One region of the Peribacillus sp. NPDC097197 genome, then DNA from elsewhere that is predicted to be linked to it. Evidence: predicted binding sites of a transcription regulator. Region 1 holds the regulator's gene; the other holds the start of a gene.
What was found. Region 1 encodes LexA, which represses DNA repair genes until DNA is damaged. Its sites were predicted from a motif close to CGAACATATGTTCG; they were not measured.
Positions count from the first base shown of each region.

Region 1 (5,904 bases):
TACTTCTTTACGATCCCTGCCAGTGGAGTTTCTTTGGTTCTTCAGGTTTTTCTGGGGCCGGTAGCCATTTTCAACGGCCCTAAGCATACCACGTTTAATTTTCAGGTTATGTAGTTTACGTTGATATTCTTCTACAATACCAACAATTTGGATAACCATGGCATCAGAGTCCGATAATTCTAACTCACCATCATGAGAAAGTGTGAAAATCTTCACTCCTTCTTTAAGTACAACATGAAACAAGGCAATTTTAGCATTTCCTCTTCCCAACCTAGTTTCATCTTGAATCAAGAGAACATCCGCTTCTTTTGTCTTAAAAAGATCAAGCATGTCAAATATCCCGTCACGGTTCAGTTCGTAACCACTTGCCTGCTCTCTTATTATTGAAACGACTTCCATGTCATTATGTTCTGCTAACTTCACTAATTCCTCTTCCTGCCTAGCTAGCGAGGTTTCCTGTGTTTCTTTTTCTGTACTTACCCGACAATAGATGACTGCTTTCATATGAACCTACCTTTACTGCTTACTAGCCAAACTTTGGACTACTTTTTCACTTTCAACTGGTATGACAATGATTTGACCTGCCTTAATAGTATCCGCCCTTACACCGTTATACTCTTCTATCCAACCAATGAATTCTTTTTTTGTCAATTCGGTTTGACCATATTCTTCTGAAATCTCCCATATAGTATCACCTTCGTTAATTTCAATCGAAAGGAAATCCTTATTTTGATTACTATCTAATGTGAAAGAGAATAAAATAGACAAGATAAATACAAATCCTGCTAATAGAATCGTATAAATATTATTTTTGCAAAATGTCTTCATTAATATCCCTCCATAGCGAATGTACGTTCGTTTTTAGTTGATGATTGAATTATAATACGAACATTTGTTTCAGTCAACAACCAAATTCGAACTTATGTTTGTATAGCATGTGGAGCCATGCTATAATATAGCAAAGAATTATAGAGAAGAGGTGCGTATATGACTAAACTATCAAAACGGCAGCAGGATATTCTTGATTTCATAAAAGATGAAGTTCGTCAAAAAGGTTATCCACCTTCCGTTAGAGAGATTGGCGAAGCTGTGGGACTTGCATCAAGTTCGACTGTACATGGACATTTATCTCGTTTGGAAAGCAAAGGCTTAATCAGACGCGACCCGACTAAACCAAGGGCCATTGAGATTTTAAATATAGAAGAATCTAATAACATTCCAAAAACAAACGTAGTTAACGTACCACTTCTCGGAAAAGTAACCGCAGGTATGCCGATAACTGCCATCGAGAACATAGAGGAATACTTCCCTCTTCCTGAAAGTATGGTTCCACATGATGATCATGTGTTCATGCTTGAAATTATGGGTGAAAGTATGATTGAAGCAGGAATTCATGATGGAGATTATGTCATTGTAAAACAACAAAGCAATGCCAATAACGGAGATATCGTCGTGGCCATGACGGAAGATGATGAAGCCACCGTTAAACGATTCTTTAAGGAACCGGATTACATACGGCTTCAGCCAGAAAACTCCAATATGGAACCTATCATTCTAAGAGATGTAACCATTCTTGGAAGAGTGATCGGGCTATATAGGCAAATTCACTAAAAGCGCGCAAATTGCGCTTTTTTTATTTGTTTTAAGTCTATGTATTACATCCTATGTATATGACAGAAGCAATATTATAATATTTTACTAGAGAGCATTGAATAACAAACCGAGTCAAAATAACAAGGTATAATTCTTTTATATCCGGTGAAATTAGTTCAATAGACATTTCTTTTTGAAAGTGGTGTTACTATGGATTTTCCGACAATACATACAAATTTTTGGGATGCTGTAATTGCTATCCCAACTATCATGATTTTGACTCAAATTATAAAGTTTCTCTTACCTATCCCCCGAAGTTACGTACCCACTATTGCGTTATGTCTTGGTTTAATCCTTTCTATATTCATAAGCCATCGGCATCACTTGACTACAGGGATTTTTATGGGATGGTTTTACGGATACGCCAGTATCGGTAATTACACCGCACTTAAAACAGCTTTAGTGTCTTTTAGGAACTCAGATAATCATTCGGATTGAGTAAACAGTGATGGATCCTTCGATCGAAAACCTCTATTTTTTTACGCAAAAAAACTGTCCAGTATTGTTGAACAGCATTTTCAAGCAATAATGGACACATATAGATCAGCTTTCTCTAAACCATCTACACGTGATTCTGGCAAATTCATTCAATCTTGTACCCTCTGCTTTCTACCTCCATCTTGTATTTCTCATGATAATGGATACAATAAACACAACAATTATGGCACCCAGTAACGCAGGCACAATGTAAAACCCTTCTGTCTCAGGTCCGATTGGCCCTAATATTGCAGTACCAAGCCATGCTCCAACAAATCCAGCAATGATATTTCCAATAATTCCACCCGGCATATCCCTTCCTAAAATCAGACTTCCCAGCCATCCAATTATTCCACCAACAATTAACATCCAAATTAGCTCCAAAAATAACCACCTCCTTTCTCTAAAATTTATGAAATTTTTTTATTAATAGAACAGACTTGTGACTAATGAAAATCACTTTAAGCTCCTCAGGCAATAAACTTATCGGCTGCTTATATACTTCTACCTATATAGGTACTATAAAAGGCCGCCCTAAAAAGGGTGGCCTTTAGTGTTTGATCTTCCGTTCTCCCTACCACAAAGAAAACCATCCAGTAAGAATGGTTGAAAATTATTATTTGGTTATAATAATAAATGCCGCCAGATAACTGCAATTATCTGGCGGCACCACATGGTAAAAAAGAAAACAATTAAATTGCTTTCTATACTAGAATAAGTATTTTGGCTTCTTTTGTCGATATGACAATATTCCTATTTTCAATTATTTACACTATTTCCTACCATACTTTTTTAATATTTCAACCTTTATTCATCATCATTTTTTCTACACAACCATTTAAAATTGGATTTTCATAACTTGTTGAAGGTTCTTGCAATTCGAAACCCCAAATCATTTACTTAATGGATTATATATCAAATGAACGGTGCGTTTTCAATCCAAAGTGATTAAAGGGCTCTAATATATACCTTCTTACCTAATTATACTATTTCGATAGTCCTCCATTTTACTAAAATGGAAAATAAACACAGGTTATTAAGAACTATTATTAAAATACACTAAATATTCTTTACAAGAGCTCTAAGAAAAGTTATTATACAATAATAAAAGGAGGAGAATGTATGTCATCAATAAATAAACAGAAAATTTTGGATAGCATTCCTCAAAAAGGTTTTTTCGGAAACCCTAAAGGACTATTCACCCTTTTCTTCACGGAGTTTTGGGAGCGCTTCTCCTATTATGGTATGAAGGCCATTCTTGTATACTATATGTATTATGAGGTATCTAAAGGCGGACTAGGTCTTGATGAAAAAACATCTCTAGCCATTGTATCCATCTATGGGTCGTTAGTATATATGTCCGGAATTATTGGTGGATGGTTAGCCGATAGGATCTTCGGAACATCGAAATCCGTTTTTTACGGCGGTATATTGATTATGCTTGGTCATATTGCCCTTGCGATTCCGGGCAGTATTTCCATGTTCTTCGTTTCCATGATACTAATCGTTATAGGTACAGGTCTTTTAAAACCTAATGTATCTAGTATTGTTGGAGAGCTATATGCAGAAGACGATAACCGTCGAGATTCTGGTTTCAGCATATTCTACATGGGAATAAACACGGGTGCATTCATTGCTCCGCTTATTGTCGGAACAGTTGGAATGAATTACAATTTCCACCTTGGATTCGGCATTGCAGCCGTTGGTATGTTTATTGGATTAATCGTCTTCATGGCTACAAAGAAAAAAAATCTTGGACTTGCAGGAATAACCCCTGTCAATCCTTTGGCTCCGAATGAAAAGAAATCTGTTTACACTAAGATTGGGCTAGCTATCATAATTATTGCCATCATTTGTGCAATCGCTATCTCAAATGGTCTCTTAACACTTAATAGCTTCATCGGGCTTGTTGGTATCCTTGGAATTCTAATTCCTACCATGTATTTTATTGTGATGTACCGTAGTCCGAAAACAACATCTGTTGAGCGTTCACGTTTACTAGCCTATATCCCTTTATTTATAGCAGCTGTCATGTTTTGGGCCATTCAAGAACAAGGCTCAACTATTTTAGCAAATTATGCTGATAAACGGACACAGTTAGAATTTGCAGGTTTTCACATTTCACCAGCATGGTTCCAATCTTTAAACCCATTGTTCATCATTACTTTAGCTCCTTTATTCGCATGGTTATGGGTTAAATTAGGGAAACGTCAGCCAACTATACCTCAAAAGTTTTCAATTGGCCTATTCTTTGCTGGTTTATCATTCCTAGTAATTTTGGTTCCCTCTTATTTTGGAGGAGCCGGTTCATTAGTTAGCCCATTATGGCTTGTACTTAGTTATTTCCTTGTAGTAATTGGAGAGCTATGCTTGTCACCTGTTGGTATGTCAGCTACGACTAAACTTGCTCCATCTGCGTTCTCAGCACAAATGATGAGTTTATGGTTCTTAGCCAATGCAGCAGCACAAGCATTAAATGCTCAAATTGTAAGATTTTACTCTGCGGACACGGAAATGGTCTATTTCGGGGCTATCGGAATCATTTCATTGATTTTAGGATTTATCCTATTGGCAATATCACCAAAGATTCAAGGCTTTATGAAAGGCTTACGTTAACAAATGTAAAGCCAGCTTCTCCTATCATGGACAAGCTGGCTTTTTTTGTTTTTCGTCAAAACTGTATGTTACTGGACTCTACCGGATTTTCATTATGCATTCCGCTTTGCGGGGATAATATCTATCACTTTCACGAACCAACGATACAAGAAATATCCCAAATATACCCCAATAAGGTTCAAGATCAGATCGTCTATATCCAAACTTCCTCTTTGAAAAACATACTGGCATATTTCTATGATTGAGATTGAGAAAAAGGGAATAAGAAATCTTGGAATACCGGTCATCTTTTTTCCCTTTCTGGATAGCAGGTACAATCCAAATGGAATGAATAATCCTATATTGGCACTTAGATTATAAAAAGAAACAAGCCAATTCGAATCACCAGTCAAATAAGTGCTGATTGTAGATAACGGGATAATGTTATACGAATATTCCTGTCCTTCAGGTCGGAAGAAAAGTAAAACTAGCAAAGAGAAACTATAACCACTTATCGCTACCTGCCAATACAATCGGGGTAGTTTTATTGTTTCCCCCCTGACCAATAAGACGATTATCAACACAGAGACTACAATACAAACCCATACAACCATGATCACCCAAGGGTTCAAATAGAATAGGAGTTGAAGAAAAATAGGTAGACCACCGAAGAATAACCCCTGTGAGAACAGAAGCGTAAGCAATAGCGTTTTATAAGTCATATGGGGCCCTCCTTCAAACGAATACCATTACATCCTAGGCTATTGAGGACATACCGTCAATATGAAAGATATAGCGCTTGGTACAACACTCATAAGATTTCCTACTTTTTCTCTCCGTTGACATACTCCCTTAACACGTAATTTCTGACCGACTTTTATTATATATATATATATATATATTGGTATCTATCGGCTATCGTACTGTTTAGCCAAGAAAGATACCGTGTCACCTGACTTCCACCTGACCCCCTTCATAAAGTCCATAACGATGGGTATTTTCAAATGGAACGACCACCGGGATAGGATAAAGTTGTCCTATTTTTTAAAATAGATTCATAAGATAAACGTGCACAAAAGTTCGGAGGGGAAAATCATGTTTATAGCTTTTGAAAAAGCCGTTCTTATAATGGGTTTACTTCGTTTGCTTTCGGGAAGTATAGAAATATTCGCAGCTATA
Region 1 covers NZ_JBNNST010000011.1:68,022-73,925, forward strand. Annotated here, with positions in the region: gene ACQKL6_RS15095 (YneB family resolvase-like protein) at 1-504, opposite strand, end outside; gene yneA (cell division suppressor protein YneA) at 517-828, opposite strand; gene lexA (transcriptional repressor LexA) at 988-1,611, shown strand; gene ACQKL6_RS15110 (hypothetical protein) at 1,804-2,091, shown strand; gene ACQKL6_RS15115 (GlsB/YeaQ/YmgE family stress response membrane protein) at 2,263-2,499, opposite strand; gene ACQKL6_RS15120 (peptide MFS transporter) at 3,253-4,746, shown strand; gene ACQKL6_RS15125 (VanZ family protein) at 4,839-5,447, opposite strand; gene ACQKL6_RS15130 (YqhV family protein) at 5,821-5,904, shown strand, end outside.

Region 2 (5,904 bases), on a different contig from region 1:
TTATGCTGAAATAATCGAATGGTTATGGTTCATCCAGTGGTTGGGTCAGACTTGGTAAGTGAATATAAGTGCACATATACTGCGGAGATGCCTTCATTGGAGTAATCTCCATGATTTTTATCGGTAGCATTGGCGATAGTGTGAAGGAGATTCATTAATAATAGTACAATATACTCACATCAATTAGTAGGTGTTTTTTGGAACTTTTTGTAGGTAATTAGAACGTAATTTACATTAATTGAAGAATTTTGAATTAATGTGAGTGAAGTTTGAGGAATTGGGGATGTTAGTTGGAGTGATGGATGATATTTACAAAGGAGGAAATTTAGTGTCTGATCAACCAAAAGAGACGAATAATGAATCGGAAGAAACCTTGACCAACCGACAAGGGCACCCCATAACGAATAATCAAAGCATCCGGACTGTTGGAAACAGGGGACCAAGTACATTAGAGAACTACGACTTCCTGGAAAAAATGAGTCACTTCGATAGAGAGCGGATTCCGGAGCGGGTGGTACATGCACGAGGTGCAGGTGCACATGGATATTTTGTTCCGACAGGCAAGGCGGGAGACGAGCCGGTTTCTAAATATACGAGAGCAAAGGTCTTTCAAGAAGCGGGTAAAAAAACACCGGTCTTCGTCAGGTTTTCTTCGGTCATTCATGGGGGAACCTCCCCTGAAACATTACGTGACCCTCGTGGATTTGCCGTTAAGTTTTATACGGAAGATGGAAACTGGGATTTAGTAGGGAACAACCTCAAAATATTCTTTATCCGCGACGCCATGAAATTTCCCGATTTGATCCATGCCTTCAAACCCGACCCTGTTACAAACATTCAGGATGGCAGAAGGATTTTCGATTTCTGCTCAAGTTCTCCGGAAACCTTCCATATGATCACCTTCTTATTTTCGCCTTGGGGCATTCCGGCTAGCTACCGCATGATGCAAGGTTCCGGGGTCAATACGTATAAGTGGGTGAATCAAGAGGGGGAAGCAGTCCTGGTCAAGTACCATTGGGAACCAAAGCAAGGGATCAAAAACTTGACGCAGAAAGAAGCGAATGAGATTCAGTCGACGAATTTCAATCATGCTACACAGGATTTATATGAAGCAATCGAAAGTGGGGATTACCCAGAATGGGATCTAAATGTACAAATCATGAGTGATGATGCCCATCCTGAACTGGATTTCGATCCATTGGATGATACGAAGATTTGGCCAAAGGACCAATTCCCATGGCTGCATGTCGGCACGATGGTTTTGAATAAGAACCCGGAAGATTATTTCACTGAAGTCGAGCAGGTTGCTTTTGGAACGGGAGTCCTTGTAGACGGGTTGGATTTCTCGGATGATAAGATGCTCCAAGGCCGCACATTCTCGTATTCGGATACACAACGTCATCGCGTAGGTGCAAATTATCTGCAACTGCCGATCAATGCACCGAAAAAACGGACGGCGACTAATCAAACGGGCGGCCAAATGCAGTATGAAGTGGGTAGAGGAAACCAAAGTCCTCATATCAACTACGAACCATCGACTGTAGGAGGATTGAAAGAGGCTGAGCAGACGGGTAAAGAGTATACCCCTTTTGTAGAGGGCAAACTGGTCCGTGAAACGATAGATCGCCAAAGCAACACGAAACAAGCAGGTGAAACGTATCGTGAATTCGAGGATTGGGAAAGGGACGAATTGATCTCCAATCTAGTGGATGCACTCGCACCTGCCGATCCACGCATTCAAGAGAAGATGATTGCCCTTGCAGAAGAGGCCGATAAAGATTATGGCCGTCGTTTGAAAGAAGGATTAGCGGTAGCTTCCCAACATACCGAGTCTTCCAAACCAATGGGTGGTACGGACAATCCAGAGGAAGCGGTCGAAAAAGGTCATGACGCCGATTCATATTAATAGGATGCAAAAAGTGAACTCCCTTCCTTGAAGGGGGTTTCCCTTTTGTATATCGCTTGTTCGTTTTGCAGGAAATAGATTGGCAAAAAAACAAGGAATCATTTAAACTGTAACTACTCTATTTTTCTCTTACAAAGGAGATGAAAAAATGATTAAATTTCTTTCAGCCCTTCTATTACCCGGTCTTCTAGTCATGCTATTTTCAAGGGTCACCTATAACTATATTGTAGGTCTTATACTAACGGTTGCATTGATCGCCGCTTCCGCATATAAAGGTTATACACATACGAACTTATTAATAATCATTGATGCACTATCACTGACGGTGGGTTTCTGGTTATCAAAAAGAATGATGAAACGAACAGCCAAGAGCGCCTAATTTATAGAGGTGCTTTTTTTGTCTCGATTTCTATGAAAAGGACTCTTTGACCTGCTAGGTTATAAAACGCGAAACAGAATGTTTGTTCGCTTTTCGGTGGTTTGTTTTGAGGATATTGTGGTAGAATGTGTATATATAGTTCTTTAAACGGAATAAATAGAAGGAATAAATCATATCCCTTTTTTCATATAAAACTTATTCAGTAGGAGGCCATGCTTGGTGAAGGAAACGTTTGAGTTAGTCTCAAAATATTCTCCACAGGGAGATCAGCCAGCGGCGATAGAAAAGCTTGTTGCTGGAATAAAAGAAGGAAAGAGTATGCAGACGCTGCTTGGTGCGACAGGGACAGGGAAAACATTCACTGTCTCCAATGTCATCCAACAAATCAATAAGCCTACCCTTGTCATTGCCCATAACAAAACGTTGGCAGGGCAGCTTTACAGTGAGTTCAAAGAGTTTTTCCCCAATAATGCGGTTGAGTACTTTGTCAGTTATTACGATTACTATCAGCCAGAAGCCTATGTGCCTTCCACTGATACTTTCATAGAGAAAGATGCCAGTATCAATGATGAAATCGATAAACTCCGCCACTCGGCGACATCCTCTTTGTTCGAACGGGAAGATGTCATCATCATCGCCAGTGTATCCTGTATTTATGGGTTAGGTTCCCCGGAAGAATACAGGGAGATGGTGGTATCGCTGCGTACTGGTATGGAGATAGACAGAAATGCACTGCTGCATAAACTTGTAGATATTCAATATGAGAGAAATGATATTGCCTTTCAACGTGGAACGTTCAGGGTCCGCGGAGACGTAGTTGAAATCTTCCCGGCCTCAAAAGATGAACACTGCGTTCGGGTCGAGTTTTTCGGGGACGAGATTGACCGGATTCGGGAAGTCGATGCCCTGACTGGCGAGATCACTGGTGAACGGGAACATATCGCCATCTTTCCGGCATCCCATTTCGTCACACGTGAAGAGAAACTGAATGTGGCGATTCAAAATATTGAAACGGAACTTGAAGAACGATTGGCAGAACTTCGTGAAGATGAAAAGCTTCTTGAAGCACAGCGATTGGAGCAACGGACCCGTTACGATTTGGAAATGATGAGGGAGATGGGTTTCTGTTCAGGTATCGAGAACTATTCCCGTCATTTAACCCTACGCCCCGCAGGAGCTACACCTTACACCTTGATTGACTATTTTCCGGAAGACTTCCTATTGATTGTCGACGAGTCACATGTGACCCTTTCACAGATCCGCGGCATGTTCAATGGCGATCAGGCTCGGAAGCAGGTATTGGTGGACCATGGATTCCGCCTACCCTCTGCGAAAGATAACCGGCCACTCAGATTCGAGGAGTTTGAAAAGAAAGTCCATCAATCCATATTCGTTTCGGCAACTCCAGGACCATATGAATTGGAACATACGCCGGAAATGGTCGAGCAAATTATCCGACCTACTGGATTGCTTGATCCTACCATTGAAGTGCGACCGATTGAAGGGCAGATTGATGACCTGATAGGTGAAATCCAGGAACGGGCTAAACGGGATGAACGGGTTTTAATTACGACATTGACGAAAAAGATGTCCGAGGATTTAACGGATTACCTGAAGGATATAGGAATCAAGGTTCAGTACCTTCATTCTGAGATAAAAACGTTGGAAAGAATTGAAATCATCCGGGAATTGAGGATGGGGAAATATGATGTCCTTGTCGGGATCAATCTTTTGCGGGAAGGTCTGGATATCCCCGAAGTGTCCTTGGTGACCATTCTCGATGCTGATAAAGAAGGATTCCTCCGCTCGGAACGTTCACTCATCCAAACGATGGGCCGTGCCGCCAGGAATGCAAACGGGCACGTCATCATGTATGCTGACCGGATAACGAATTCGATGGAACTAGCCATCAGTGAAACGACGCGCCGACGGGAAATCCAGGAAAAATTCAACAAAAAGCATGGAATCACACCACAGACCATCCAAAAGGATATCAGGGATTCCATCCGGGCTACGCAAGTTGCTGAAGATGGGGAAGCGTATCAGGAAGATCCGGCTATCAAACTGTCTAAGCTTCCGAAAAAAGAGCGCGAAAAAATGGTGGCAAGCATGGAAAAAGAAATGAAAGAAGCGGCAAAGGCACTGGATTTCGAACGGGCTGCCGAACTGCGTGATTTAATATTAGAGTTAAAAGCGGAAGGGTGACGAAACATGGCAATGGATAAAATTGTGATTAAGGGTGCAAGGACCAACAACCTCAAGAATATCGACGTCACGATACCGAGGGATAAGCTTGTAGTGCTAACGGGATTATCCGGTTCCGGGAAGTCGTCCTTGGCTTTTGATACGATATATGCGGAAGGACAAAGACGTTATGTCGAATCACTCTCGGCTTATGCCCGCCAATTCTTAGGGCAGGTGGATAAACCAGACGTGGATATGATTGAAGGGTTATCTCCTGCGATATCGATCGATCAGAAAACGACGAGCAAGAACCCTCGTTCCACTGTGGGAACCGTAACGGAAATTTATGATTATTTAAGATTGCTATATGCGAGGGTCGGCCGGCCGACTTGTCCGATCCATCATATCGAAATCAGTTCCCAGACGATTGAACAAATGGTTGACCGTATACTTGACTATCCGGAACGGACAAAGCTTCAAGTATTGGCACCACTCGTTTCAGGAAGAAAAGGAACGCATGTGAAAGTGCTGGAAGAAGTGAAGAAACAAGGGTATGTCCGTGTACGGATTGATGGGGAGATGTATGACCTCAGTGATGATATCACCCTTGAAAAGAATAAAAAGCATTCAATAGAAGTCATCATTGACCGGATCGTCATCAAAGAAGGAATCCGGGCAAGACTTGCAGATTCCTTGGAAAGCGCTTTGAAGCTTGGGGATGGCAAGGTCATTATAGATGTGATGGGCGAAGAAGAATTACTCTTCAGTGAGGATCATGCTTGCCCAATCTGTGGTTTTTCTGTTGGGGAGTTAGAGCCGAGGATGTTTTCTTTTAATAGTCCATTCGGGGCCTGTCCGGATTGTGATGGTTTGGGTGCAAGGCTTGAAGTGGACCGTGATCTGGTCATCCCGAATAAAGAGTTAAGTCTTCGCCAGCATGCCATAGCGCCATGGGAGCCGACGAGTTCTCAATATTACCCGCAGCTCCTTGAAGCTGTAGCGACTCATTATGACATCGATATGGATATCCCGGTCAAAGACCTTCCGGAAGAGAAACTGGAGAAAATCTTACTGGGATCTGGTAAGGATAAGATCTATTTCCGCTATAAAAATGATTTTGGAAGAGTGCAGGAAGGCCATATTCCGTTTGAAGGGGTTTTACGAAATATCGAACGGCGCTATAAGGATACGAACTCCGATTATATACGGGAGCAAATGCAGAAATACATGTCGGAGAATCCGTGTCCCACATGTAAGGGGCATCGATTGAAAAAAGAAAGCCTCGCTGTCCTCATTCAAGGTGTCCATATAAGCGAAACAACGGCTTTATCGGTTTCAGACTCCTTGCAGTTTTTCGATAACCTCGAGTTGACCGAAAAAGAAGCCGCGATTGCGAAGTTGATTTTACGGGAAATCCGCGAACGCCTTGGTTTCC
Region 2 covers NZ_JBNNST010000001.1:286,864-292,767, forward strand. Annotated here, with positions in the region: gene ACQKL6_RS01330 (catalase) at 329-1,906, shown strand; gene ACQKL6_RS01335 (DUF2198 family protein) at 2,055-2,285, shown strand; gene uvrB (excinuclease ABC subunit UvrB) at 2,505-4,490, shown strand; gene uvrA (excinuclease ABC subunit UvrA) at 4,497-5,904, shown strand, end outside.
Region 2: a site for LexA is predicted at 2,361-2,374, ahead of uvrB (excinuclease ABC subunit UvrB). Genes of this name have one in related genera too.